DNA from 4 places in the Lysinibacillus sp. NPDC086135 genome. Region 2 is predicted to be linked to each of the others. Evidence: riboswitches for the same ligand, from Rfam matches in the RefSeq annotation. Region 2 holds a riboswitch; each other region holds the start of a gene.
The links. Region 2 has a riboswitch for S-adenosylmethionine ahead of ACIPKN_RS23775 (bifunctional homocysteine S-methyltransferase/methylenetetrahydrofolate reductase). Riboswitches for the same ligand answer to the same signal wherever they lie in the genome.
Positions count from the first base shown of each region.

Region 1: linked by a shared signal. The riboswitch ahead of ACIPKN_RS18585 (methionine ABC transporter ATP-binding protein) and the one ahead of ACIPKN_RS23775 (bifunctional homocysteine S-methyltransferase/methylenetetrahydrofolate reductase) in region 2 are both predicted to bind S-adenosylmethionine.
Region 3: linked by a shared signal. The riboswitch ahead of ACIPKN_RS08100 (Na+/H+ antiporter NhaC family protein) and the one ahead of ACIPKN_RS23775 (bifunctional homocysteine S-methyltransferase/methylenetetrahydrofolate reductase) in region 2 are both predicted to bind S-adenosylmethionine.
Region 4: linked by a shared signal. The riboswitch ahead of ACIPKN_RS21940 (cyclase family protein) and the one ahead of ACIPKN_RS23775 (bifunctional homocysteine S-methyltransferase/methylenetetrahydrofolate reductase) in region 2 are both predicted to bind S-adenosylmethionine.

Region 1 covers NZ_JBIVCA010000015.1:70,254-77,743, reverse strand. The annotation lists gene ACIPKN_RS18610 (acyl-CoA dehydrogenase family protein) at 1-1,738, shown strand, start outside; gene ACIPKN_RS18605 (arsenate reductase family protein) at 2,103-2,459, shown strand; gene gcvH (glycine cleavage system protein GcvH) at 2,633-3,013, shown strand; gene ACIPKN_RS18595 (toprim domain-containing protein) at 3,449-3,790, shown strand; gene ACIPKN_RS18590 (thioredoxin family protein) at 3,806-4,108, shown strand; SAM riboswitch class I at 4,173-4,277, shown strand; gene ACIPKN_RS18585 (methionine ABC transporter ATP-binding protein) at 4,567-5,595, shown strand; gene ACIPKN_RS18580 (methionine ABC transporter permease) at 5,585-6,253, shown strand; gene ACIPKN_RS18575 (MetQ/NlpA family ABC transporter substrate-binding protein) at 6,339-7,193, shown strand.
Region 2 covers NZ_JBIVCA010000025.1:32,567-40,056, forward strand. The annotation lists gene ACIPKN_RS23760 (SEL1-like repeat protein) at 1-993, shown strand, start outside; gene ACIPKN_RS23765 (protoglobin domain-containing protein) at 1,549-2,838, shown strand; gene ACIPKN_RS23770 (protoporphyrinogen oxidase) at 3,105-4,493, shown strand; SAM riboswitch class I at 4,619-4,717, shown strand; gene ACIPKN_RS23775 (bifunctional homocysteine S-methyltransferase/methylenetetrahydrofolate reductase) at 5,063-6,910, shown strand; gene metH (methionine synthase) at 6,903-7,490, shown strand, end outside.
Region 3 covers NZ_JBIVCA010000004.1:251,559-259,048, reverse strand. The annotation lists gene ACIPKN_RS08125 (ABC transporter ATP-binding protein) at 1-1,326, opposite strand, end outside; gene ACIPKN_RS08120 (VOC family protein) at 1,862-2,287, shown strand; gene crcB (fluoride efflux transporter CrcB) at 3,103-3,465, shown strand; gene crcB (fluoride efflux transporter CrcB) at 3,462-3,791, shown strand; gene ACIPKN_RS08105 (hypothetical protein) at 3,822-4,169, shown strand; SAM riboswitch class I at 4,407-4,514, shown strand; gene ACIPKN_RS08100 (Na+/H+ antiporter NhaC family protein) at 4,621-5,901, shown strand; gene ACIPKN_RS08095 (MFS transporter) at 6,015-6,875, opposite strand; gene ACIPKN_RS08090 (hypothetical protein) at 6,911-7,216, opposite strand.
Region 4 covers NZ_JBIVCA010000021.1:7,796-15,285, reverse strand. The annotation lists gene ACIPKN_RS21955 (hypothetical protein) at 1-101, shown strand, start outside; gene gmtX (gamma-mobile-trio protein GmtX) at 147-794, shown strand; gene ACIPKN_RS21945 (serine hydrolase domain-containing protein) at 1,146-2,573, shown strand; gene ACIPKN_RS21940 (cyclase family protein) at 3,096-3,833, opposite strand; SAM riboswitch class I at 3,933-4,038, opposite strand; gene ACIPKN_RS21935 (YuzC family spore coat inner layer protein) at 4,186-4,596, opposite strand; gene ACIPKN_RS21930 (MFS transporter) at 4,866-6,050, opposite strand; gene ACIPKN_RS21925 (winged helix-turn-helix transcriptional regulator) at 6,161-6,544, shown strand; gene ACIPKN_RS21920 (aldo/keto reductase) at 6,626-7,471, opposite strand.

The DNA.
Region 1 (7,490 bases), on a different contig from region 2:
TGAAGATGTGGAATTAGATCGTGTATTTACACCAGAAGATTTCACAGATGAGCATAAAATGATTGCTAAAACAACTGAAGAGTATGTAGCAAATGAAGTGTTACCAGTCGTTGAAAATTTAGAACACCATGAATTTGAGCATTCGGTTCGTCTACTAAAAAGTGCAGGTGAACTCGGCTTATTAAGCGCAGATGTACCTGAAGAATATGAGGGTCTGGGATTAGACAAAGTTTCTTCTGCATTAATCGCAGAAAAAATGTCTGTTGCTGGCGGCTTCTCTATTACACATGGTGCGCACGTAGGTATTGGTTCTTTACCAATTGTACTTTTCGGAAATGAAGAGCAAAAGCAAAAGTATTTACCGAAGCTTGCGTCAGGTGAATTAATTGCTGCTTACGCATTAACTGAGCCAGGTTCAGGTTCTGATGCATTAGGTGCAAAAACAACTGCGAAGTTAAATGATGCAGGGACACATTATATTTTAAATGGAGAAAAGCAATGGATTACAAATGCAGGCTTTGCAGATGTATTTGTTGTCTATGCGAAAATCGATGGTGATAAATTCACGGCATTTATCGTTGAACGTGACTTTAATGGCGTTTCGGTTGGCGCAGAAGAGAAAAAAATGGGGATCAAATCTTCATCGACACGTACATTAATCCTTGAAGATGCAGAAGTACCTGTAGAAAACCTTTTAGGTGAAGTAGGTCGCGGACACGTAATTGCTTTTAATATTTTAAATATCGGGCGCTATAAATTAGGTGTTGGAACAATTGGTGGCTCAAAGCGTGCATTAGAGCTTGCCATTCAATATACAAACCAACGTCAGCAGTTTAAAACAAAGCTGTCTGATTTCAATCTAACAAAAGAAAAACTATCAACAATGGCATCGCACTTATATGCATCTGAGTCATTAAACTATCGTACAGTAGGTTTATTTGAGGATCGTTTAAGCCAGCTAAGCCCAGATGAGCAAAAGCAAGGGAAAGTGATTGCTGGCGCAATTGCTGAGTATGCTATTGAATGTTCTATTGCTAAAGTATTTGGTTCTGAGACTTTAGATTACATTGCGGATGAAGCGGTTCAATTACACGGTGGTTACGGCTTTATGGCTGAATACGAAGTGGAGCGTATTTATCGTGATTCTCGTATTAATCGTATTTTTGAAGGTACTAATGAAATTAACCGTATGATTGTACCAGGTACATTTATGAAGAAAGCATTAAAAGGTGAATTACCATTGCTACAAGTTGCTCAAAACTTACAACAAGAGCTGCTTATGCTAATGCCTGAAGATGTAGGCACAGAACCGCTAGCACAGGAAAAATATCTTGTGAAAAATGCGAAGAAAATTGCTGTATTAGCAGCAGGCTTAGCAGCACAACGCTACGGCGCGAAGCTTGATCAAGAGCAAGAAGTATTGGTGAATATTGCTAATATCGCAAACCAATTATTCGCGATGGAATCAGCTGTATTACGTACAGAAAAAGCGATTGCTCGTGACGGTGCTGAAAAAGCGCATCAAAAATTACTGTACACTCAAATCTTCTGCCAAGAAGCATTTGCAGAAATTGAAAAAGAGGCAAAAGATACGATTCTTGCTTCAGCAGACGGCGACGCTGCACGCATGACATTGTCTGCACTACGTAAATTAACTCGCAACAACCCATACAACTTAATCGCGAAGAAACGCGAAGCTTCTGTTAAATTAATTGAAGCAGAAAAATTTGTAGTTTAATATGCAAAATAACCCTAGCTATCCGAGATGTGATAGCTAGGTTTTTTTGTTTGTTGAAAATAAAAGTGTAGCTCTTTGGCAAAACGAGGGGTTGATTTCCGTTCCGACTGGGCGCTTTGTGTGATTGTTGGCATGTTATCAGCGATTCTTAGTATCTTATCGGCGCTCGGCATTTTGGAGCGTCTAGCCACTCTCTGCGCTTTTGTTGCGGCTCATCGGATGCTAGTGGCCTGGAACTCCAATTAACCCACGGTTAGCATGAGGAGTTTCATTTTGGTTCGTAATGGTTATGATGGTATACTACAGAAAATGAGGGATACACTGAAAATGTAGTTCCTAAAAATGATAGTAGAGGAGCCTATAAATGACGATTCAATTTATTCAATATCCGAAATGTACTACTTGCAAAAAAGCTCAAAAATGGCTAAATGACAATGGGGTTTCATACGAAGAGGTACACATTGTTGAACAACCACCTACAAAGGACGAATTATCAAACTTATGGCAAGCTAGTGGACAACCTTTAAAGAAATTTTTTAATACTTCTGGTATGAAATATCGAGAGCTTGGCTTGAAAGATAAACTTGCTGCAATGACTGAAGAAGAGCAGCTTGAACTGCTGGCATCAGATGGTATGTTGATTAAACGTCCGATAGTAACCGATGGAAAAAAAGTTACTTTAGGGTTTAAAGAATCAGATTTTGAGCAAGCTTGGAAATGACGCTTTTAACTTGTTTCAGTAAAGGTTGTATGTAGTGAAAGCGAAGCGTCAGGTCAGAAGTCTTCACCTCTATATGGTTGAGATGAATGAGGCATAATTGATTCTTGTTTTTATGGTAGAAGTATGGCACACTGAAAATGAATATATTACATATTTATGGAGGGGTTTTTTGCATGAGCACACCTAAAGACTTACGTTACTCTGAAGAGCACGAATGGGTAAAAGTAGAAGATGGTAAAGTACGTATCGGTATTTCTCATTTCGCACAAGCTGAACTTGGAGATATCGTTTTCGTTGAACTTCCACAAGTTGGCGACGAAATCAAAACTGATGATCCATTCGGTAGCGTAGAATCTGTTAAAACAGTTTCTGAATTATACGCACCAATCTCAGGTACAGTAGTTGAAGTAAATGCAGATTTAGAAGATAGCCCAGAATTCGTTAATGAATCACCATATGAAAAAGCATGGATGATCGTAGTAGAGCCTGCTGATGCTTCAGAAATTGAAAAGCTTATGACAGCTGAGCAATACGAAGAAATGATTGCAGAATAAGACAAGCCTTTAGCTTCTTTCAGCAGGTGTCCAAACATCAGCTAAAAGAAGTTAAAGCCTCCGGCGGATGTCACGGAATCGGATAGGAGTGCTTAAAGGATGTTAGCCATCATCGCATCCATGCGATAATGGCTAACTGACCTGCATCGGTAAAAACGCCACGTCCTGTGGCATTACCGAAATGACCGACATCGTGTCGGCCATCGTGCAGGCCTAAGCACAAAGCCGATTCCGGACGCAATTATGTCGAGGCTAAATTAATCAGAAAAACGTCGGAAACTACCGACGTTTTTTATTATCCTCATTCATTCTTCCACTATAGTTGGTGAAGTAAATGCAAGTATATTCCTTTATTAATAGGTATCTAACTGTATCAACGACAAGGTTTATTGATATAATGAATTATAAGGGCTATGTCTAAATGGGGGTGGCGTGATGTTCGAGGGAAAATGCTTAATTGTCGAAGGCCGATCGGATAAACTTCAAATCGAACCTATTTTAAATGAAGACGTAAAAATACTTTGTACAAATGGTACAATTGGTGTGCATCAATTAGAAGAGCTACTCGATCCATATGAGGGTTGTGAGCTTTATACATTTTTTGATGCAGATACATCAGGTAATAAGCTACGGGCATTAATGGACAGACATTATCCAGAGGCTGAGCATTTACGGACGATGCCAACATATAAGGAAGTTGAGACAACTCCGAGGAAAGTGTTAGCGGCGATATTGCTTCGTGCACATTTCTCAATCCATAATGAGTATATTTTGTAAGGTTGCGTGAAAAAGATGGAAGAATGGTCAATAGAGCAGTGGAACGCGGCTATCCAGTCCGGTGAAAAGGCTGCCTTTTATTTATATACGCCAATGTGTGGAACGTGCGCAGTTGCATCGAAAATGATGATGGTTGTTGAACAATTGTTGCCACAACTACAGGTTGGTAAAGCGAATATAAATTTTATAGAGCAAATAGCTTATGATAATAAAATCGAAAGTGTACCATGTTTACTCGTATATGAAGGCGGAGAAATGACAGCAAAGGTTTATGCCTTTCAATCTGTACCGTATTTATACGAATTGTTAAAAAATTAATTGACGGAATATTAATCGCGTGGTAAAGTAACAAATATATTAAAAAAACAATAAATATATCGAACTCTTATAAAGAGCGGCGGAGGGAAGTGCCCTATGAAGCCCAGCAACCATCACAAACGTGAAAAGGTGCCAAATCACCCAAAGATTTATCTTTGAAAGATGAGAGAACGGTTTAGCGTATAAGTTACGTGACCCCTTCTACTTGTCTATAAGTGAAGGGGTTTTTTTAACTTCTTTCAGCGGATGTCCAAACACCTGTACCTGTCACTACGCTTTCGGTACAAAAGAAATCCGCTGAAATAGAGGAACTCAGTCTAAGAACGCCATGTCCTGTGGCGATAAAACGAAGCGACAGCAACACGGTTTTATCTGTGCGAAAGCGAAGCGACAGCAACAACAACGACTGAGTGACCTTATGCCGAGGCATAATTGATATGAGAAAAGGAGAATTCGCTATGATTAATCTTCAAAATATTACGAAGAAATACAAAACTACGAATGGCGAATTAACAGCAGTTAAAGACGTCAACCTTTCTATTAATAAAGGTGAAATTTTCGGCATTATCGGCTATAGTGGCGCTGGTAAAAGTACAATGATTCGCTTGTTAAATGGGTTAGAAAAGCCTACATCTGGTACGGTGACGGTTAACAATCAAGAGTTTTCATCCATAAAGGGGCAAAAGCTTAGGGATGCTAGACAAAAGGTAAGTATGATTTTCCAGCATTTCAATTTACTTTGGTCTAGAACTGTTGCAGAAAACATCGCTTTCCCACTCGAAATCGCAGGTGTGCCAAAGGCAAAACGTGAAGCACATGTGAAAGAATTGATTGCACTAGTTGGCTTGGAAGGGCGCGAAAAAGCATATCCATCACAACTATCAGGGGGACAAAAACAACGGGTAGGTATCGCTCGTGCACTTGCTAATAATCCAGAGGTATTGTTATGTGATGAGGCAACATCCGCACTCGATCCAGAGACGACAGATGCTATTCTTGATCTACTTGTCGATATTAACGAACGATTAGGTCTAACGATTGTGTTAATTACACATGAGATGCACGTTATTCGTAAGATTTGTCATCGTGTAGCGGTTATGGAAGCTGGAGAAATTGTAGAACGTGGTGAAGTATTACAAGTATTCCAAGCTCCACAAGCGGCCATTACGAAAAAATTCGTTTCTCAAATTACAGATACGAAGGAAACACAGGAAACTGTGGCACAAATTAAAGCAAATTATCCTAATGGACAACTTGTGAAGCTAATCTTTGTAGGAGAAAAAACAGAGCAGCCTGTCATTTCACATCTTGTGAAACAGTTTGATGTAGAAGTAAGTATTGTACATGGTAATATTTCGCAAACGAAAAATGGAGCGTACGGTACACTTATTGTGCAAATTGATGGCTTAGTGGCCAATGTTGCTGCTGCACTTAGCTACTTAAATACAGTTGAAGTACAAACGGAGGTGATTGCAAATGCTAACTAGTCTCTTTCCGAATGTCGACTGGGAAAAAATGTGGGACGCTACGTATGAAACATTGTACATGACAACAATTTCTACGGTCATCACATTTATACTTGGATTAGTAATTGGAATCTTATTATTTTTATCAAGTCCCAACCAACTATGGGCCAATAAAATTGTGAATTTTTTAACAGGATCAATCGTTAATATTTTCCGTTCGATCCCATTTATCGTATTGATTATCTTATTAATTCCATTTACGAAATTTTTACTCGGCACAATTCGTGGCGCAGACGCGGCTTTACCAGCATTAATTATTGGAGCTGCACCATTTTATGCACGAATGGTATTAATTGCCTTGCGCGAAATTGATAAAGGTGTTATTGAAGCGGCTCGTTCAATGGGTGCCAAAACGTCAACGATTATTTGGAAAGTATTAATTCCCGAATCGTTACCAGCGCTTATTTCTGGTCTTACTGTAACGGCTGTAGCGCTTGTTGGTTATACTGCGATGGCAGGTATTATCGGTGCAGGTGGTCTAGGAAACTTAGCATTCTTAGATGGCTTCCAACGTAATCGCTCAGATGTAACTTTAATGGCGACTATATTAATCTTAATAGTAGTATTTATTATTCAATGGATTGGCGACTTAATTACAGCGAAAACAGATAAACGTTAAAAAGAGCATCACACTACAAACATTTGGTTATCTCGGTTTTATACCGCTAACATATTTAATATAAGTAAAAAGGGAGAGTAATAAAATGAAGAAGTTATTAACAGGTTTATTTTTATCTGTATTAGTACTAGCTCTAGCCGCTTGTGGTGCTGGTAAAAAAGAAGAAACAGGCTCAAGCTCATCATCTAGTGATAGTGACAGTAAAGAAAATGTAACATTAACAGTAGGTGCTTCGAATACACCACATGCTATTATTTTGGAAAAAGCAAAACCAATTTTAGCTAAAGAAGGTATCGATCTTAAAATTGAAAAATATCAAGACTATGTATTACCAAACCAACATTTAGAATCTGGCGAACTTGACGCGAACTACTTCCAACACCTACCTTTCTTAGAGCTTAGCATGAAAGAGAATGGTTATGACTTTGTAAATGCTGCTGCTATTCACATTGAACCAATCGGAATTTACTCTAAAAAATATAAATCTCTTGAGGATCTTCCAGAGGGGGCAACAATTTTACTTTCTAGCTCAGTTTCAGACCACGGTCGTATGCTTTCATTGTTAGAAGCTAAGGGCTTAATTAAATTAAAAGATGGTGTTGATAAAACAGCAGCAGAAATAAAAGATATCGCAGAAAACCCTAAAAACTTCAAATTCGATGCAAATACAGCGCCTGAAATGCTTGTACAAATGTACGAAAATAATGAAGGTGATGCGGTTCTAATCAACTCGAACTTTGCAATCGATAACGGCTTAAATCCATTGAAAGATGCAATTTCTCTTGAAGATAAAGAGTCTCCATATGTAAATATTGTCGCTGTACGTGCAGGTGATGAAACAAAACCTGAAATTAAAAAATTAATAGAAGTATTAAAATCTAAAGAAATCCAAGACTTCATTATTGAAGAATGGAAAGGCTCAGTTGTACCAGTTAAATAATTGGAATTTATCGAAAAAAGGGTATGTAAGCATGAAAGCTTACATATCCTTTTTTTGTCGGAAAAAGAATAAATGCGTATAGATTAACAAAGGTTGATGTTCACTCCGGGTTCTTTTCCGTGGCCATTTGCTTCAATATCCTCTATGGACTGCTGTCACCTTTCATAATGCATGTCAAAAAAATACTATATTGTTACATTCTTAAAGGGACTTTTTTCTTGTTTAAAGAAGGGTGGTCTTTCGTCAGAAAAATATAACTTTTTTTCAAAAGAAGTCTTCTTTTGTATTTCATGACAA
Region 2 (7,490 bases):
ATCTATATATTTATTTGGCAAATTTCTTCTCTGGAGAGGTTATCCAATTGCAATGAAGTTGTTGATGATGTACTTGATATATTGGAATGGTATTTTATTCACCAAAATGAACAGGTTGAGGCGTTTGATGAAGAAGATCTAGATCATGAGGAAATTATTGACTTATACAAAGATGCCATTGAGGAACAGGATACAGATGCACAATTTCAGCTTGGCGAATATTATAGCGTAATTGACGGCGAATATTTCCGACCAGAAAAATCAATAAAGTGGTTTGAGTTAGCAGCGTCACAAGGAAATGCCGATGCACAATATGCACTTGGTAATTTTTATTTTGAAGGTCTAGGTGTTCAAGAAAACTATAATAGAGCTTTTATATTGTATGAGGCTGCAGCAAAGCAAGGGCATCCAGATGCTGCGAATAATTTAGCAGATATGTATTTAAACGGTGAGGGAGTACTAGAAAATTTGGTACTTGCGAAGAAGTGGTTCGACTTTGCTGCACAACAAGGTGTGGCAGAGGCAATGTTTACCCTTGGAATTATTTACGAGCAGGGATTAGGAATCGACAAAAATGAGGAGCAAGCATGTAGCTACTATAGAAGATCCGCCGAAGCAGGCTATGTCGAAGCGCAATACAGGCTTGGAGGAATCTATTTAGAGGGACGGTTAGGGCAACCTAAAGATGCGAACCGTGGATTATTTTGGTATGAAAAAGCTGCAGAGCAATATCACGTCGATACCTTTTATGATTTGGGCTTTATTTGGAGCCAAGGGTTAACAGGTATACGTAATATTGAAAAGGGTATTCATTGGTTTAAACAGGCTGCTCTGCAAGGGGATTCGGAAGCTAAATTACAATTAGGGCACATTTACAATAAAGGAGAAGGAATAGCTAGAAATATTAAAGAGGCAATAAAGTGGTATGGACTTGCAGCAGAAGCAGGAAGTGAGGAGGCTGCAATTTTACTGCAAGAGTTGAAAGGAATATAAGTATTTTTTATTAAAAAATAATAGGTATTTAGATTCGATTATTAACGTTTTGTATACAGGTCTTAAGTGCTTATTGAGGGTATTTTGTAGGTTTATATCACTACGAATGAATGATTGTAAAAATATTAATATAACAAAGAGGTAATTACTTCAAACTAAAACTCGGAAAAAAATAAGGATAAAAAATAGAGATGATGTAGATTGGCTACCCAAAAGTATTGTGGTAGCTTTTTTATTGCTTTAGATAATAGGTTAGATAACAGGGACTTTTTATATAATTTAAGGAAAAAAATGTATATCCGAAAATTGACAGCTATTTATAAAATGTATAATGTATATGAGTGATTTTGAAAGAGTAGTTAGTAGTAATAGCTAGTAATAAGATTGCTATTTTTAGCTGATGGTAGCCCGTAGCAGAAATCAGCGTCATAAGTAATGTGATGGCTTATCACCAAAAGTTGGAGATGAATCTTCCTGATCTTTTATATTTTTGGTAGACGAAATTAGATTTTTCTCAGCTTTTCAAAAGTACACGGCATGAAAGAGGGTAAATGTGTGATTTTTCAAAAACAGAGAAAGACAACGGCGTTAGATTTAAAGCAATACACTGTGAAAATGGATATAGTGAATTGCCATTCAATAAAAAAGCAAATTGATTTGCTCAAATTGACAAAGAAGGATTTACAATATTTAAAAGCCTTTCAACCTTTTGTAGAAGGCAATATTGATAATATTGTTAATCGATTTTATGAAATGATTGGAACTGAACATAGTTTAGTAGATATTATTAATAGACATAGTTCTGTGGAGAAGCTGAAAATTACATTACGACGTCATATTATTGAAATGTTTAATGGTAAGATTGATAATGAATTTTATCAAAGACGAATAAAGATTGCTAAAGTACATGTCCATATTGGGCTTAAAACACAATGGTATATTTGTGCGTTTCAAGATTTAACAGCGTCATTTATTGACTTGGTTGAAGAACATGTTATTCATCCAATAGATCAGCTTAATACAATTCGAGCCATCTCGAAAATTTCCAATTTTGAGCAACAATTGGTTTTAGAGGCGTTTGAGCACACAATTGAGCAACTTCATGAAAAAATGGAACATAGAAAAGAAGCGATAGAGCAAGAAATCGTAAAGTCTTCGGAAGGTCTTGCCACAATATCTCAGGAAACGAACAATTCATTTCACCGCTTAAGTGGACAATCAGAGGAAATTAAACAACTAGCGAAAAAATCACTTCAAGTGTCGACTATGGCTGAGAGTCAGGCATTAGAAGGTCGTGAACGCTTAAAGAGTCAATCGCAAAATATGAATACTATTATTTGCTCACTTGATGATATAGAGGAAAATATTGCACAGTTGGCAGATATGTCAAAGGAAATGGAATCGATTATGAATGTTGTGACAAACATTGCTAATCAAACGAACTTGTTGGCTTTAAATGCGGAAATAGAAGCGGCTCGTGCTGGAGAAGCGGGTAAAGGCTTTAGTGTTGTTGCAGATGAAGTGAGAAAACTATCGATCCAAACAAAGGAATCTGTCACATCGGTAGCAACGTTACTACATAAAACGAATGAGCGGACAGATAAACTTGTCCATTCGCTTAGTAATATTCAAGAAGAGGTAGCCTCTGGTGAGGAAAATATGGTTCAAACGGAAGGGCAATTTACTAACATATTAGAAGCTATGACCGAGGCGAAAGACCAAAATGGTCGGATGGAAAAAGAAGTACAAGCAATAGCAGAAGTACTAAGTGAATTAGGTATTGCCTTTAACGAAGTGAAAAATTCAGCTGGAAAATTAGCTAGCTTTGCACAAAATTTAAATTAATGAAGAGAAAAGGAAAGAAAATTGTTGTTTCCTATTAAGGCGATACATACTTTAGGGCACAAATAACACTATATCAACTGTTAATAGATAATTTCCGAAATGGAGGTAAAAGCCTCTAGCGAATATATGTTATTTGAATATAAAAAAAATGGAGCTGTCCAATGTGTTGGATGGCTCCATTTTTGCTAAATTTGTAAAGGGTTTAACGTAATTTTCGATAAAAAAAGTTTATACTAAATAAAGAACTAAAAATAGGGGCGGTTAATATGAAAACAGTTGTTGTATTAGGTGGCGGAATTACGGGATTGTGTACGATGCATTATTTACAACGCCAAGTTCAGGAGAAAAACTTAAATGTAAAACTTGTGCTTGTTGAAAAAAATACATACCTTGGTGGCAAGCTTCACTCTGCATATGAACAAGGATTCATCATGGAAACTGGAGCAGATTCTATTGTAGCGCGTCATAAAGGTGTCATGGAGTTAGTAGAGGAACTAAATTTTGAACAAAATCTTGTATATAACGAAACAGGTATTTCGTATATTTACACAAATAATGAGCTACATGCCATCCCAGCAGACTCAACGTTCGGTATTCCTATGAGCTTACAATCTCTCGAGGAAAGTACGCTTGTATCAGAGGAAGGTAAAAAAGAAGCGTTAAAGGATTTAACAATGCCGAATGAAAGGTTTACAAAGGAAAGCACGATTGGTGAATTTTTAACGTATTATTTAGGTGAAGAGCTTGTTCAAAACCAAATAGCACCGGTACTTGCAGGTGTATATTCTGGAGATTTAAATCAACTTTCAATTGCTTCTACTTTACCGTATTTAATCGATTACAAAAACGATTACGGTAGTATTATTAAAGGTTTCGATGCAAACAGGGAGCAATTTGTGAAAGCTGCCAATAAAAAATTTATTTCATTTAAAAATGGTTTATCGTCACTAATTGATCGACTTGAAGAAACATTAACGGATGTAGAAATTATAAAAGGGATTGCTACTACTAGTGTTAAAAAGCAGGAGAATCTATATGCTGTTACGTTAGCAAACGGTAAAATGATTGAAGCGAATCATGTTGTATTGGCACTGCCAAATGAAGCGGTACAAAGCTTATTACAGGATGAATCTTTGAACGGCTATTTTGAACGATTTAATACTGCATCCGCCATTACGATTTATTTAGGATTTGATGTTCCCGATAATAGATTACCTGCAGATGGAACAGGCTATATTGTGTCACATAATTCGGATGTTATCTGTAATGCAGCAACGTGGACAAGCCGCAAGTGGAAACACACTTCAGCAGAAGGAAAATTACTTGTACGGCTTTTTTATAAGAGCATTAACCCTGAGTATGAGAAATTGCGTTTGATGTCAGATGAAGAGTTAGCAGCTGTTGCTCTAGAGGATGTAAGAAAAAGTTTGGGGATTGAGGAAAAACCAACTATTGTTGACGTGACAAAATGGATCGACCAGATGCCGAAGTACGACTTGGCACATCGTGAAGCGTTGCAAGGTCTCTTACAAGAGCTTGAGAAAAACTATCCGAACTTATCAATAGCGGGGTGCTCTTATTTCGGAGTAGGCATAGGTGCGTGTATTCAAAATGGTAAAAAAATTGGTGAGGAACTTGTAGAAAAACTATCGTAATTGTTTAATATAAATCAAAATTTTATAAATTTCGTAAAAATTATCCTTTGTTCAGTGAAATAGTCTTGACTCAATCGTTCGTAAACGATATGATTCTTTTAATTATTTAAAAAATTCATACTAAATTCTTATCAAGAGAAGCAGAGGGACTGGCCCTATGAAGCTTCAGCAACCAACTTATTGTCAGGTGCTAAATCCAGAAGACCGTGTGTCGAAGATGAGAAGGAAAACAATTACGAAACGTAAAAGCCTTCTTTTTTTGTGAAAGAAGGCTTTTTTATTTTAACTATTTTCGGCGGGTGTCCAAACATCCGCCGAAATAGAGGAACTCAGTCTAAGAACGCCACGTCCTGTGGCAACGACTGAGTGACCAACTTCATGTTGACCTAAAGCCTTCGGCGGATGTCACGGAATCGGCAAGGAGTTCTTAGAGGATAGTAGGTTAATATTATCGCATCCATGCGATAACGGCTAACTGACCTGCAGCGTGCAGGCCAAAGCACAAAGCCCAATTCAGGACGAATTATGCCGAGGCATAATTGATAGAAAAAGAAAGAGAGGTTAGTTTTATGGGATTGCTTGAAAGGTTAAAAACACATGTTCTTACAGCAGATGGTGCAATTGGTACAGTTTTATACGGCTATGGTTTGGAGTACTGTCATGAGGAAATGAATGTACAGAGACCTGAATTAATTGAAAAGATTCATAGAGAATATATAGCTGCTGGTGCCGATATTATTCAGACGAATACTTACGGAGCTAATGCCATAAAATTAGCCCGCTATGGATTAGAATCTCGTGTACAGCAGTATAATGAAGCCGCTATAACGATTGCAAAACGTGCAGCAACAGATGGTGGGCAATTTGTTTTGGGTACTATTGGGGGAATCCGTGGTATTCGAAAAAGTGATGCAACGTTAGAGGAAATTTTAGCAACCATTGATGAGCAGGCAACGGTTTTACTTGCAGGAAATCCAGATGGCCTTTTACTTGAAACCTATTATGATTTTGAAGAGCTAACAGCGACTTTATCAATGCTACGAGCTAAAACGAAATTACCGATTATTGCTCAAGTTTCTATGCATGAACCCGGAATATTACAAAATGGAATGAGCTTAAATAACGCCTTACATGAACTTGAAGCGTTAGGTGCTGATATCGTAGGTGTTAACTGTCGCTTAGGTCCTCACCATACTATCCAAGCATTTGAAGGGGTAGAGCTTCCTAAGCAGGCATTTATGTCAGCGTATCCGAACGCCTCTCTTCTTGATTTAGAGGATGGGCGTGTCGTTTATGAGTCGGAGGCTGATTATTTTGGTCGAGCAGCTGTAGAGCTTCGTGATCAAGGGGTTCGTTTAATTGGTGGCTGTTGTGGTACGACACCAAAGCATATTGCTGCAGCGAAAAAGTACTTAGAGGAGCTATCCCCGGTTGAGGAAAAGTATACAAAGCCAGAAAAAATAGAGATTGTTCGTGAGGCAGAGCCAGCAAATTATGAGCCATTACATGAAAAAGTAAAACGTGAACGCTCGGTTATTGTGGAGTTAGATACACCAAGACATTTAGAAATAGAAGGCTTTATTAAAGGCGCAAAAAAAATATATGAGGCGGGCGCGGATGTAGTCATGATGGCAGATAATTCACTCGCTTCTCCAAGGATTAGCAATGTCGCAATGGGTGCCTTACTGAAAGAAACGCACGGGATACGCCCTTTAACCCATATAACATGCCGAGATCGTAATTTAATTGGACTTCAATCACATTTAATGGGATTAAATGCACTAGGGATTCATGATGTTTTAGCGGTTACTGGAGATCCGACAAAGGTAGGCGATTTCCCAGGAGCAACTAGCGTTTATGACGTATCGTCAATGGAGCTAATCCAATTAATAAAACAGTTAAATGAAGGTGTTTCGTTCTCAGGGAAACCGCTTCGTAAAAAGGCAAATTTCTCTGTAGCGGCTGCATTTAATCCTAATGTACGTGTACTGGATCGCGCTGTCTCTCGATTAGAAAAGAAAATTGAACATGGAGCAGATTATTTTATTTCACAGCCTGTTTATACAAAGGAAAAAATCGTGGAAATTCACGAGGCGACAAAGCATTTAGAAACTCCAATTTATATAGGTATTATGCCAGTAACGAGCTATAAAAGTGCGGAGTTCTTACATCATGAAGTACCAGGCATCAAACTTTCTGATGATGCGTTAGCACGTATGAAGGCTTGTGGTGATGATAAGGAACGCGCAACACTAGAAGGAATTGCAATTGCTAAAGAATTAGTAGAAGTAGCAGCGGAATATTTCAATGGTATTTACCTCATCACACCATTTTTACGCTATGATATGACGCTAGAATTAATGAAAGTTATTGAGCAATTGGATGAACAGAAAAAAGGGGTAAGTATAAATGGCTAAGCACATGATTGAAGAGCAACTAGAGAAACGAATATTAATTCTTGATGGCGCAATGGGAACAATGCTACAAAATGAAAATTTATCGGCAGAGGATTTTGGCGGAGAGGAATATGATGGCTGTAATGAAAATCTTGTGCTAACTAGACCAGATGTGCTTGAAAAGGTACATAGAAAATATTTAGAGGCTGGAGCAGATATTATTTGTACAAATACATTTGGGGGTACACCACTTGTATTAAATGAATATGATCTAGGTGCGAAGGCAGAAGAAATCAACAAACGTGCTGTAGAAATTGCACGCAAAGTAGTAGAGGAGTTGTCAACATCCGATTGGCCACGTTTTGTAGCGGGAGCGATGGGACCAACTACAAAAACCCTGTCGGTTACAGGTGGAATTACATTTGATGAGCTAGAGGAAAACTTTTATGTTCAAGCAAAGTCATTAATCGAAGCCGGGGCGGACGTTCTGTTGTTAGAAACTAGTCAGGATATGTTGAATGTTAAGGCGGGAACATTGGGGATATCTCGTGCTTTTAAGGCAACTGAAAAAGAGCTTCCTGTGATGATATCTGGAACAATT
Region 3 (7,490 bases), on a different contig from region 2:
AGACTGTGTAGCATCCTCTTTCCCAAATAAAATATTTTCACGAATAGTACGTGAGAATAGAACATGATCCTGTGGAACATAACCAATCCAGTCGAGTAACTGCTCCTTCGTTTGTGCAGTAATATCGACTCCATCAATCGATAGCTGTCCTTCACCGATTGGATACTCGCGTAATAATTGTCGTAGGAAGGTCGTTTTACCCGCTCCTGTTTTACCGACAATCCCAAGTGTTTGCCCCTTTTTCAACGACAGCGAAATTTGCTGGAGATTTTTCACCTGACTCATTGGATATTGGAATGTTAAATCATCAAAGCCAATCCCACTTGGTGTTGAAATCATTTGGGGATTTGCAATATTTCGAACATCCATCTCGTAGTTTAGCGTTTCCTGTACACGATCAAGTGAAGCGTTGCCTTGCTGCATCACATTGATAAGTTCCCCAATTGCAAATATTGGCCAAACTGCTAGCCCCAAGTAAACATTGAACGTTACAAGCTGCCCAACTGTCATAGCCTCAATCGCTACTAAATGAGCACCATAGCCAAGCGCTACAACATAACTAATCCCAGTACCGACCTTTGTAATCGGTCCAAATAAGGCGTTAATTTTTGCAGTATGCATATTTTTTTCATACACAATCTCGCTCATCTCTGCAAAATTTGTTTCGTCCTTTTTTTCTTGTACGTATGCCCGTACAACCCTCACTCCTGCAACCGACTCTAGAACACTATCATTCAGCTCTCCAAAAACATCCTGCGCCTTCATATAGCGTTCATGCACAATCTTCCCTAAATATTGAATAAGGATGGCCATGATTGGTACTGGCAGCATTGCAAAAAAAGTAAGCTTCCACGAAATCATAAAACCCATGGCAAAAATAATAAAGCCCATGTAAATTGTGGAATCAATCAATGTCATAATCCCGAACCCAGCAGTCAGCGACACAGCGTTTAAATCATTCGTCGCACGGGCCATTAAATCCCCAGTACGATTTTTTTCATAAAAAGTTGGTGTCATACGCAAAAAATGCTGCATAAGGTTGCGGCGTAAAATTTTCTCTAAGTTAATAGCCCCTTCAAATAATCTGAATTGCCACACAAAATTAAGGGCATAACCCCCAATCATGATACACACGAAAATCAAAATATACTTCGTTAAAAGAGCTGGTGTCATTTCACCAGCAGTCAATATATCAATAATTGACCCTAGTAAATACGGTGGAACAACTTCTAAGCCACTCGCAATCATTAAGAGCGTAACGGCTATTGTATATTGCTTCCAGTATTTCTTGAAAAACCAGCTTAATTTACTTAAAACATCAAACATACGTTATAACCTTCTTTCTCAAGTGCTGTTAAAACTTTGCTACCCACTCTCCATAAATTTCTTGATGAAAATCATTTTTTGTACTTTGTTTCGCATACACATGCACTCCTTTTTTATGATCACTACAACACTTTTTTGCAACAAAAAAGACACATACTCCCAAAAAAAGAGCATGTGTCTCTTCATAAAAGGCAAGGAGTTACCCATGCCATTTATTTGCAACGCAAAAAAATGTTAGAAGACATGGACAATGTATGCAGTTGTACTTTGATATGATACTGGTAAAATTAACATCGTCATGCCCTCCTTTACTTAAGATTGTTATAGTGTTATTGAAGATTATCATACTTTAGAAATATTTGTCAACTAACTCACTGTTATTTTTTCTGTTTTTTAGGAAAAAATTAACGCTTTAAAGCGATGAATTGCTAAAATCCTAAAATTTAAAATAAAAAATCTATAACTTTTTGTATTGACTTTAACGCTGCGTAAACCTTTATGGTTAGTTTGTATTAACCTAAAGGAGGAAATAGACATGAATGAATTTTATCAAATGCCCTTATTTGTAAAGCTAAAAGTAAGAGATATTGAAAAGTCAAAAGAATGGTATGGGAATGTACTAAATTTCAATTCAGTATTTGATTTTTCAGATGCTAACGGAACAACTTCAATGATACATTTAAGAGGCGCAAAGTACCAAGATTTGATGTTATTACAGGATGAAGAAGTCAACACTTGTGACTCAGTCATTATTAATTTATTTTCTAGTGATATTCATAGTATTTATCAAGCTGCACTGGAAAATGAAACAAATATCATTCAAAAACCGACAGTTCAACCATGGAATGCAAAAGAATTAACTTTAGAAGATCCAGATGGATATGTTTTTACAATAACGGAAAGTGTCGATTCCAATAAAGACTTTGATACTGTCATTGACAATGTTAAAGGTCAATTATAGTAATAATAAATTATGACATGTTTGCAACAGCAAAAACACGTTGTACTTGTGTTAAGTAGCTGGCAGAATGGTAAAAAAGAATCAAGTTCAAAAAAACTGTAAGTAGTATCCTTGTTTTCCTACAATTTGACAATACGATTACTGTGTTAAATACAAATTTTTCAATTCTAGAAGACCCTAAACGAACAAATCTAGTTCGAAAGGGGCTTCCAGCAATTGATCGGAACAATTTTTAGATTTATCACCCTAATTTTTAAATTTATCACCCAACATTTTTAACTTATCGCCTAACTTTTTAAATTTATCACCTAACGTTAATTTATCGCCCATCCTCCCAATAAATTAAAGAATAGTAAACACGGAGACTGTCCCCTGCTTTCCATTAAGGGTGTAAAAATGCCATCCATCTTTGCTACGCCAACATCCATCGGTGCAAGTTGAATAGAAGAGACACGAACGTCAAACTGAAGCATCGTTTATTGTTTTGAACTTTACTGTGCGCTTTTCAAGGCATCAGCTCTATTGTTATTATTATTTTTGTATTATTGTTTTTTCCGTTAGCGGGTTTTCTGTCAACGGATTAACCGTTGTCGGATTTCAATTGAACGATGTAATAGTGTTTGAAATACTAAAGAGTTTCTTATTTAGAACTAAAATTTTGTTATGATATATGGACATTAACTACGAAGTATTTTGGAAGGAAATATAAAAATCGTAAAACGGTGATATTTTCTATATATCTATAGAAAAATATCTAAAATGTTGTTCACATGATACACTTTTTAATATAGACATTTTAGTAAGGAGTCTTTACTTTGAAATCATTTTTAGCTGTTGGAATTGGCGGATTTTTGGGTGCCATCTGTCGATATAACCTTGGTCTAGCACTTTCAAATAACGGTGGTTTTCCATTTGCGACACTTTGTATGAACTTAATTGGCTGCTTTTGTTTAGCGTGGCTATTTACTACGTTTACAAAGCGAACGCCTGTTATTATAGGAATTGGTACTGGCTTTTTTGGTGCCTTTACAACCTTTTCGACATTTTCTTTAGAAACACTATTACTTTTGCAGGATAGTAAATGGCTCCAAGCCGTTCTTTATATTTTAGCAAGTGTTTTTGGCGGTTTAGCTTGTGCATGGCTAGGATTTAAACTAGCAAAGGGGCGCATCGTATGATAATTATTGGCATCGGTGGATTTTTGGGTGCACTAACACGATTTTATCTAGGAAAATTGATTGTCCATACATACCCATGGGCAACATTTTTTATTAATATAACTGGGTCTTTTGCGCTTGGCTTTTTATTTGCGCTACATCCAAGTGATTGGATTTGGCATTTTATAGGGATTGGTTTTTTAGGAGCCTATACGACTTTTTCGACATTCGGTTTTGAATGTTTGACGCTCTTAGAGCAGCAAAAATGGAGACAAGCGATTGTTTATATAGGCATTACCGTTTTATTCGGTTTACTTTTCGCTGCTCTTGGCTTTTACCTTGTGTAGCCGCATTTTTAAAAAACTAGAGGTGATTTTTTGACACAGCCATCCATTAAACAATTACAAGCACTCGAAGCTGACATTGAACAAACACTATATAGTTTAATCGACCTAGAACTAGAAGAAAACTTTCCAGAAATGAATACACGCTTTGCACAATTACTTGCAAAGGTACAGGCGGTACAATTAATTGATTATAAGCTTGACGTCCTAGTTGACCCTCAAGCATTTGCAACAGAAACATGTACTCTACTACAAAGTTTAATAGAGGCAAAGGCTAGACCACAAAAAAGACAACGCCTCCTAACACATCGTATGATTTTAAAAATATGGCTACGTAAAAATCAACGCTTTATGACGGAATTTTTACCACAAATGTTTTAGGCGCCCCTACTTCTAAGGGCGCCTTCTTTTTCCCTTTTTAGTTGTTAAATCAAATTGTGCTGCGTTAGACTATTAAAGCCTTCAATAGCGGCACCAAAAATTCACACTTTCCTATCCTCTTACTTGTTCAATCTCCTTAATTAATATAGCTTTTAATCAAGCTTGATTAAAAATATGTTGCAAATATCGACTTTTTATTATAATATTTATTATTGTGAAAAAAAATAATATATTTGCTTCTTATCAAGAGAGATGGAGGGACTGGCCCGATGAAATCTCGGCAGCGGAACTTATGATTTAAGTTACTGTGCCAAATCCAGCAGGCAAAGGCTTGATAGATAAGAGGAGTGTTTTATAGATATAAGGCCTCTTCTTGTTGATACAAGAAGAGGCCTTTTTTCGTAAAAAGAATGGACAAAAGACGTGTCCAATTTTATTTTTGGAGGTAGACATGAAGAAAGAGAATCCATGGGCGCTGATCCCATTTGTTGTTTTTTTGATTTTATTTATTGGTTCAGGGGTTATTACAGGTGATTTTTACGCCTTTCCTGTTATTGTAGCCATTTCCATTTCAGGCGCTGTCGCTTTAGCGATGAATCGAAAAGAATCGTTTGCGCAAAAGGTTGATATTTTTTGCAAAGGCGCAGGAAATTTAAATGTCATGCTGATGGTTGTTATTTTTCTTTTGGCTGGGGCCTTTTCAGCGGTAGCAAAAGGCATGGGGGCAGTGGATTCCACTGTAAACTTTGCTTTATCGGTCGTTCCGCCAAATCTGCTTGTCGTAGGCTTATTCATCATTGCCTGCTTTATTTCCCTATCAATGGGTACATCGGTGGGGACGATTGTTGCGCTAGCGCCAATTGGAGTTGGCATAAGCGAGCATATCGAGCTTTCCATGGCTTTAGTAATGGCAGCAATTGTTGGCGGTTCAATGTTTGGCGATAATTTATCTTTTATTTCAGATACAACCATTACTGCCGTTCGTTCACAAGGTGCACAAATGAAGGATAAATTTAAGGTGAATTTTTGGATTGTGTTGCCGGCAGCTATTGTAACGAGCCTTATTTTAGGGTTCATTACAATGGGTGAAACTGCACAAGTGGAGCATTTAAGCTATAGTTGGGTAAAAATTGTTCCCTATGTTTTGGTCATTATTTTAGCGTTAGCTGGAATGAATGTTTTCCTTGTTCTGGCATCTGGGATTGTTCTCGCCGGGGCTGTTGGCTTAGCGGATGGCAGCTATCATTTAATGAGCCTTTTTCAAAAGATCGGCGAAGGAATGTCAGGCATGTATGAAATGGCATTCCTTGCGATATTAATAGCTGGAATGGTGGAGGTTATAAAGTTTAACGGAGGGATTGATTTTCTACTTCACCTTGCAACAAAAAGAATTAAATCGAAAAAAGGTGCTGAATTTGGTATTGCCGGTCTTGTAGGCCTAACTAATTTATCGACGGCCAATAACACGATTGCTATTTTAATTGCTGGTCCGCTTGCAAAAAATATTGCTGAACAGTATGAGATTGAGCCAAGAAAGTCCGCAAGTATATTAGATATTTTCTCCTGTACGATTCAAGGCCTTCTACCATACGGAGCCCAATTCCTGGCAGCCGCAAGTGTAGCCGGAATTTCACCAGTGAGCATGTTACAATACTCTTTCTATCCAGTTCTTATAGGAATTTGCGGAACCATCGCTATCCTCATCGGATACCCGAAAGGAAAGAAAGCCTAAGCTTCATACTTAAAAAACATTGATTTACCACTAAATTATTCCAATTGTTTTGAAATAATCAAAACAATTGGATTTTTTTGAGGCTATTCATTTTTTTGTGATAGAGATAATACCTAAAAGTTACAAATATAGACGTTTCTCATTAGTACTTCGTAACGTCTATATTTGACCATAAATCCAATTCCAAGAATAGGTCCAATCGCTAATATTGTAAAGACCCACTCCCAACCTATGATCCTCTGTATAATCGGGATTAGGTTTATTGAAAATATAGTAAGTAAGAAACCAATACACATTTGAAAAGTAAGGGCTGTACCTACATAATCAACATCGGCTATTTCTGAAACTGCAGCAGAAAATTGGGCGGAATCAGATATGATAGACATCCCCCAAATCATGGAGATTATTAACGTTAAGCAAATATACTGCCCAAATGTAAAACCTATTACTAGCGAACAGATAGCACTAATAAACATAGAAATAATCGTTAAATTGGCTCTTCCGATTTTATCCGAGATTAGTCCTCCTATCACACAACCAATCCCTCCAGCAATTCCTATTGAAATAAAGGAGGATAATGCAATAAACCAATGAGGAATTTCTGGTGAATAAGTTAAAAAACTAGCTGTCAAAAAAGCTGGAAGCCATGTCCACATCGCATACAATTCCCACATATGCCCGAAATAACCGTAGTTCGCAAGCATTACCGGTTTATTCAAAACAACTTTTTTTATTAATTTTAAAGAGAAAGGCGATTTATTGGGTACAATCGGTGCATCTTCTAAAATATAAGTAACTATTATAGCCGATAATAAAGCCAATCCTGAAGTACTAATTATCACGAGTTTCCAATTTAACGAAGAGAAAAACATAACTACAAAATGTGGTAATGATGATCCTAATGTTAATGCAGCTATTAAGACTCCGATTGCAAACCCACGTTTTTGTGGAAACCATTGTGATAAAATTTTCACTGCTATTGGATAGACACCGGCAAGAGTTATTCCAGTTAAAATTCTAAGTAGAATACCTGGACTAGAATTAGTAAGACATTTAATATTGCGCCTAGAAAAACTGAAATCGCAAAAATCTTTCGGGAATTAAAGCGGTCCGCTACCCCAAAATAGGAACTAAACAATGATCCTATTACAAAGCCAATAGGAATAGCAGCTGAAAGCCAAGCTTCTGAATTGGAGCTAAGGTTCCAAATTTCAATTAATTCGGGTGCAATCACAGATGCACTAAACCACAAGCTTAATGCAAATAATTCTGATAATCCAATCCATACCAATGCTCTCCAAGAACCTTGAATCATAATATCCCCCAAAATAAATCCGAATAGTATGCTTTTACAAATTATTTAGAATAATAATCTTCTGCGAGTTCATATAAAGTAACTGTTTCAATCAGTCACGAGCGAAGTTAAGTTACGCAAAGCGAAAATGGAAGAGTTAACCTTCCCAAAACAAAATCATTCTTTGATCTATAAAAAAAGGGTAGATTGTCATTTACACAAAATTATTGACTATCCCTTGAATAAATAATACCAAATACAGGATAAAATTCCTTCATAAATCTTATTATCGATA
Region 4 (7,490 bases), on a different contig from region 2:
ATGCAATCGGGCGGAAGAAACTTGAAGAAATCGGGTTTGAGAATGAGTTTGTTGATGAACTTAAATCTGTGACTTTAAACAGTAATTTATTACCAATATAGATAGTTCTACTATTGATTAAGAATAATCTAAGCATTGGAGGATATATGATGGAAATGCAACCAGATGAACTGTTCTCAAAGCTTTACGAGAACGCTTCTACAAGGAAAAAGAAAACATTAGAACTCATACATAACGCCTGTAAAAAACAGTCCGAGTTTGACATAAAAGATTTTTCTATTGGCACTATAGCTAGACTGATAGCAGATGATGGCGGTCCAAGTGAACAGGCACTTAGAAACAAAAATGCCGAGGATTACAGAGTTTTGATAAGCCAGTGGGCTGAATACTATAAAACTACCACTAAAAAGCCTAAAAAAGAAAAGAGAACAACCGTAAACGATGATATCTTAGCAAGTATCTCCGAACCAACAACAAAGGCATTGGTTGGTATGCTTATGGCAGAGAATAAAAAGCTCAAAAGAGAAAACTCTTTGCTTAAAGAACAAACAACCTTTACGATTGATATGCGTCCTATAAACGATCTAAGCAAAAATAAGGATGTCGTTATAGTCGAGCCTTCTTATAATCTGACAGATACCGAAATAGATGCTCTTAGAAATGCCATATCAAACGAATTTATGAGCCATCAGGGATGGACTACCGATAATTATGGCAGAGTTAAAGAAGACGGGATTCAGATATATAAGGCTGGATATGTAACTGCCATACAAAAAATTCTTAATGGAATATAAAAGTAGCTTTAAAATAAAGTTTGAACAAAAACACCTCGTAAATCCTTACACTAAGATTAATAAGAAGCATCATTTTGAAAAAAGATTAATCAAAATGGATGCTTCTTTAGCATTTTTTAGTTTGCCTATTATAAAAAAGTTTGATCATTTTCTACAGCGGTACTTCATAATCGCGCCCGATTGTTGAAGATCGTTTTTCTTATTGAACTAACGCTCTATTCGTTAAGTGTAACTCTTCACAATTACTTGATATTATATAGGTGAATAGAAAGATAAATTAAAATTAGTTTAGTAGTTGTAAAAGTAGGTTATTTATATTATTCTCTTATAATTTTTCGAAAAGGAGAGTTTATGAAAAAGATTATTGTTTTTGTATTAACGATATTTATATTATTCTCAGGATTCGCAACACAAAGTTATGCGTTGTCAGATTCGAAATCTGCGGCAATACAAGCGTTGCTAGATGATGCCTCTCGTATATCAGGTGTGCCGGGAATGTCAATCTCAATACTTGCTGATGATGAAGTGTTCTACTTTTCTTCAGGGTATGCAGACCGTGAAAAGGGGTTGTCTGCAAGTGAAAATACACTCTATGAGTTAGCTTCGGTCAGTAAAGCTTTTACCGGTATGGGTATTATGCTGTTGGAAGAACAAGGGCTGCTCTCAATGACTGACCCTGTCCAAAAATATTTACCTTGGTTTACGTTAAAGTATCAAGGGAAACCTGTTGATATGCAAAGCCTTACACTAAATAACTTTCTTCACCATACCAGTGGTCTAACAAATATTAGGCATACTCAAAATATTCCACAAGGCAATACACCGGATATGTTGCAAAAGACTGTGGAAATGCTCGTAGATGCTGAATTGGCGTTCCCTCCCGGTGAACAGTATAACTATGGAACCGTTAATTATGACGTATTGGGTTTGGTTATTGAGATTGTGTCGCGACAAAGCTATGAAGACTTTATGAGGGAACAGGTATTTCAGCCGTTAGGTCTTCACCAGACGTATGCTTATAAAGAAGATGCTCAAGCCACTGGACAGTTGGCACAGGGCTACCGTACTTCCTTTTTTATGACAACTCCATTTAAAGCTCCGGATTATGCGGGGAATAAACCCGCAGGCTACATCATTTCTAATACAAAAGATATGGCGCGTTGGATGGGTATACAGATGGGTATTGTGCAGGACATACCCGAAATATTTCACACGGTTATCGAAAAATCACATAGGGGTGATATGTCTGTTTCGGCTGTCAACGATATGCATTATGCGGCAGGCTGGTCGGTAAACGCCGACCAAACGATTATAGAACACACTGGGGGCAATCCAAATTTCAGAACCGAAGTAGCCATACTGCTAAATGAACGAACAGCCGTCTGCTTGCTGAGCAACGGTGCAAATACCAATATAAACCTGGTACTAAAAGTTAAAGATATATTAGACGGCAATCTAACTCAGTCATATGAAATAAGCGGCACACAGCTTTTGGATATCACTTTGTCGTCTATCACAATTATTCTTTGCCTATTGGCCGTTTTGTTATTTCTCTTAGGATTACGCAGAAGGAAAACGAATGAGCGGCAGCCAATGACAAAAAAGAGAATAATCGTAACAATTATTTTCCTGATCGCTACGATTGCCCTGGGTATACTGTGCTGTGCTTTAGATTGGTCAACGATACTTATTTGGCGAACATATAGTGTTCTTACAGCTTTGATTTCGTCAGCATTATTAACAGCAAGCATTACATGGTTTGTATACACTCACCGATAAAATACATTGCTCCCAAGATAAGCAAAATGTTAAGTAATTAAATTTCAATTTATCGGTATGCTTAATTTGAAAAACATAAGACACTTCGGTGTCTTTTTTAATATCATCGACAATTTTCCCAGCCAAACCTAATTACTATTACTTCCACTAACTTGTTCGTTCGGAATAAGGATTTTTAAACAACTATATTATTTTTTAAATGACTTTATTGTAAATTAAACAACAATATTATTTTTGCACAAGCGTCGTTAGGTAACATTTCTTAAAAAGACTGTTATTCAACAATCTGGCCCGATTGTGGAATAAGAAAATTATCTATCTTTATTAAAAGACCACAATAAAAAATACATCCATTATCTCAATAAAGATTTAATGGATGTATTTTTATATACAAATAAAAGTTTGATTATAAAGTTTTATTATATATAATCAAACTCAAATCCTCTAAATATAAGGTCTAGTTTTATTTTATTATACTATTTACCCTATATTAAGCGTACTTGAATCAGACCTTTTGCTATATTACGGTAATATTGCAAATGAACGGACAGGGAATCCAGATGCTTTTTCAGGCTTTGGCACGATATTGAATATAGCAGCGCCTTTTGGAGGTAGCTTATCTAAATTTTTCATAAGCTCAATTTGGTAAGTATCTTGCTCTAGCACAAAATATTCGCCGTCTAATTTTCCATTTCTACGGAAATCTGCTGCTGAATCCGTGTCAAAAGTTTCGTGGCCAATAGCACTTACTTGTCGTTCGTTGAATAAAAATTGTAACGCTTCTAATCCCCAGCCAGGAATATGATTATTGCCATCAGCGTCTTTGTTGCTGAAAGATTCTTTATCTGGCCAACGTTTACTCCAATCGGTACGGAACGCAACAAAGGTACCTGCTTCAATTTCCCCATTTTCAGCTTCAAAGTCAAGAATATCTTGAACACTTAACGTGTAGTCGTTATTTACGTCGGCTTCCTTCGATTTATCAATAACGATTAGTGGTAGTACTAGTTCTTTTAGCTCCAATTCATCTAGATAGCGTGTATCTCGCACAAAATGGATAGGTGGGTCGATATGTGTTCCGTATTGCCCTGGGAAAGTGAATTGCTGTGCAAAGAAACCATCATCATGTGAAAATAATGTTTCAAATTTAGCATCATCAAACATAAAGAAATGTGGAGAATTTGGACCAAATGTATGCGTTAAGTCTACCCATTTTTTTGATTTCAATAGTTGAATTGCTTGTAAAAGTTCGTTTGCCATACTATTTCCCTGCTTTCTTTTAATTTTTTTGAATGCAACAATAAAAAAAGAGTCCTCCTTGAAGAAGAGGACTCTCGTGCAAAGCAACTGAAGTAAGTCTTCTCATCTTTCAAGGCAGAATTTTGCCAATTGGAATTAGCACCATACCTATAGGCTGGTTGCTGAGACTTCATAGGGCCAATCCCTCCGTCTCTCTTGATAAGAAAATGCGATATAAGAATTTTCAGAAATAATGTTTACAAACACTTTAGCATATTTTTTTATAGTTTACAAGTTTGATGGGGATACAAGGTTAAAATTCATAATGATGCTAAAGGTAAAAGAAAGAGGCCCTCTTCAAAGGGCCAACTCTTCACCAACCTAAAATTAGTGTTAGCTTACAACAGCTACTTTCAGTAAATGTTATACGAAATCCATCTGGTGTATAGGTAGTTTCGAATTTTACAGTAATGCCTGTTGAGGAAATTAACTTTTCAACTTCGGTTTTATTTGATTGTTGTGCTGCGTTCATAAGATCATGTGCAAATTGCTCGGATTCATCAATTTTATCCGTAAGTAACTGTGCTTGCTGCATAATAACCTTGATCCGATTCGCGGAAGTCTTTAATTTATTTGTATTGACGATTGGAAATGGACTTCTATTCATTGGGGTTGTCGGCATTGCTAGATGGCTGGAAGGGTGTTGAATTGTTGGTTGATTTGCCATTACCCATGCCGGATAATAATTAGGATAGACAAAATACGGATAAGGATTGTAATACAACTAAATTCCTCCTATCCTATAGCTGATACAGTATCTTATGTGCAATATAGACTTTCGGTGTTAACAGCTGATGCTTTGAAAATCATGAGCAAAATGGGCTCGAGTGGAATGAAAAAGAGTATATATCAGGTTCTTTTGGGACTCAGTTCTCGGCATTAGAATTTTTTAAGGCCTATTTTGACGATAATTTCCTTAAAATGGGATAAAAACAAGAAGGAAGCCTTATGTATGGTTAAGGCTTCCTTTCATTAATGTTATTCTAGAGAAATCTATTGTTTATTTCTATCGAAGTGTAACGATAGGAAGGTAGTAACTGCGGCAATCATCACCATACCGAATCCATATATAGGAGTATGAGCTAATGATTGGTGGCTAACAATAATTCCTCCAATGTATGATCCTAGAAAAATACCAATGTTAAAGGCCGAAATATTTAATGCTGAAGCCATTGAAATAGCTGATGGTGTATATTTTTCTGAAAGCTGAACGGCATAAAGCTGTAATCCTGGTACATTCATAAACATAAATAGCCCCATCATAAAGACCATTATTAATCCTATGATTGATGATTCTAAAAAGAAGTTGATGCCGAGTAGTGCTAATGCTAATCCTATAAAGATAATAAAGATAGAGCGTAAAGGGTTACTATTCGCAAAATGACCACCTAATGTATTTCCGATGGCAACAAAAATACCGTATACAACTAAGATCACGACAATTGCCTTTGGTGAGTAGCCCATATACTGCTCTAAAATAGGAGAAACATAGGTGTATACGACGAATGCGCCACCATACCCAATTGCAGTAATAAAGAGGATTAATAACATTCGAATATTCCCTAATACTTTACCAATATCTCGAATGGATATTGGATTACCTTTCGATAAGTGACTTGGCACAAGCAAGGCATTACTAATTAATCCAATAATACCTATGATAACTATGAAAATAAACGACATCCGCCAATCAGTTACTTGTCCAATAAAAGTTCCTAGTGGGACACCAGTCACAGTTGCTAATGTTAGTCCTGTAAACATAAAAGCTATTGCACTTGCTCGTTTATTTGGTGCCACAACATCTGCAGCTATCACAGAGGCAATGGACATAAACACACCATGTGCCAATGCCGAAATAACACGCCCAGTTAGTAGTAATGAGAATGAGGGTGCTAAGGCTGCAAGTAAATTACCGATAATAAACAGCACCATAACGAGCAGTAACACTTTTTTGCGACTAAGGCGCGATGTTAATGCTGTTAAAAGCGGTGCACCAATAGTTACACCTAGTGCATATATGGATACGGTTAAACCTGCAGTACTTAATGTTATAGTAAAATCTTTTGTAATTAATGGTAGCAGTCCGATGCTTATAAATTCTGTAGAGCCGATACCAAATGCACTGATTGCAAGTGCGAGTAATGTGAATTTAGCATTTGGCGCTTTTGTATCATTCATTCTATTAATATCTCCTTTGATTTTTTGTATAGTGTATAGTAATATTCATGCATGCTAGAAAGTTACGTAGGGTACTTTTAGTTACTTTTGAATATAACAGGGGGTTTACAATGAAAAAAGTTTATAATATTGGTGTCGAAGCCACTCTTGAAGTAATTGGGGGTAAATGGAAACCTATTATTCTTTGTCATCTTAACCACCATGGTCAGATTCGTACGAATGAATTTCGCCGATTGATTCCAGGCATTTCTCAAAAAATGCTAACAAGCCAATTACGTGAATTAGAGCAGTCTGGATTAATTAATCGTAAGGTTTTCAATCAAGTACCGCCAAAAGTTGAATATTCGTTAACACCTTATGGTCAAGAGATGGACCCTGTGCTGAACATTCTTTGCACTTGGGGTGAAAAACATATCGAAATGCTACAAGATAAAGGTGAAGATGTACTGTTAATGCAACGTGACGAAGATATCGCAATAAAGCATACATCTTAAATAGATAGGAAAGAGACTGTCTAAAAAGTTTTCTATACTAAGAAAATAAGACAGTCTCTTTCACGTTTACATAGCTATCGTTTACATGACAAAATCAAAATTAACTGGGTTTGGTCCAACACGTTGATCTAGATTCATGGCGTTAATGATCGCCATCTCTTCATTAGTTAGTGTGAAATCAAAAATATTAGCGTTTTGAATCATACGTTCTTTGCGCACAGATTTTGGAATTGTGACGATACCATTTTGAATATCCCAGCGCAAAATAACTTGAGGATTTGATTTCCCGTATTTTTCTGCTATTTTTGAAATAGTTTCATTAGCAAGAAGTCCACCTTGCATTAATGGGGCCCAAGCTTCCAGTTGTATATTGTGCTCTTCACAGAATGAACGTAGCTCAGTTTGTTGTAATCGTGGATGAAGTTCCACTTGGTTAATAACGGGTTTGATACGAGCTGTTTTCAGAAGATCTTGTAAGTGTGATACATGGAAATTACATACCCCAATAGCTTTTATTTTCCCTTGCCCGTATAAATCTTCGAGTGCTCTCCAAGCTTCTGCAAATTTATTTTTACCTGGCCAATGAATAAGATAAAGGTCTAAATAATCTAGCCCTAATTTTTCTAAGCTATCCTCGTAAGCTGCAATTGTCTCTTCATAGCTCAGGCCATCGTTCCAGACTTTAGATGTAATAAATAAATCTTCACGTTGTAAACCAGTAGATGCTAGCGCCTGTCTAATACCTTCACCAACCCCGGCTTCATTGCCATAAATAGCGGCAGTATCGATACTACGGTAACCGACCTCGATAGCATTTTTCACCATTTCTGCTGTAGCTTCATTTTCTACTTTAAATACGCCTAAACCCATTCCTGGCATTTGTAAGCCATTATTTAATGTGATTGTATCTTGTAAATGATTTATCATTTTTTTGTCCTCCGATTTT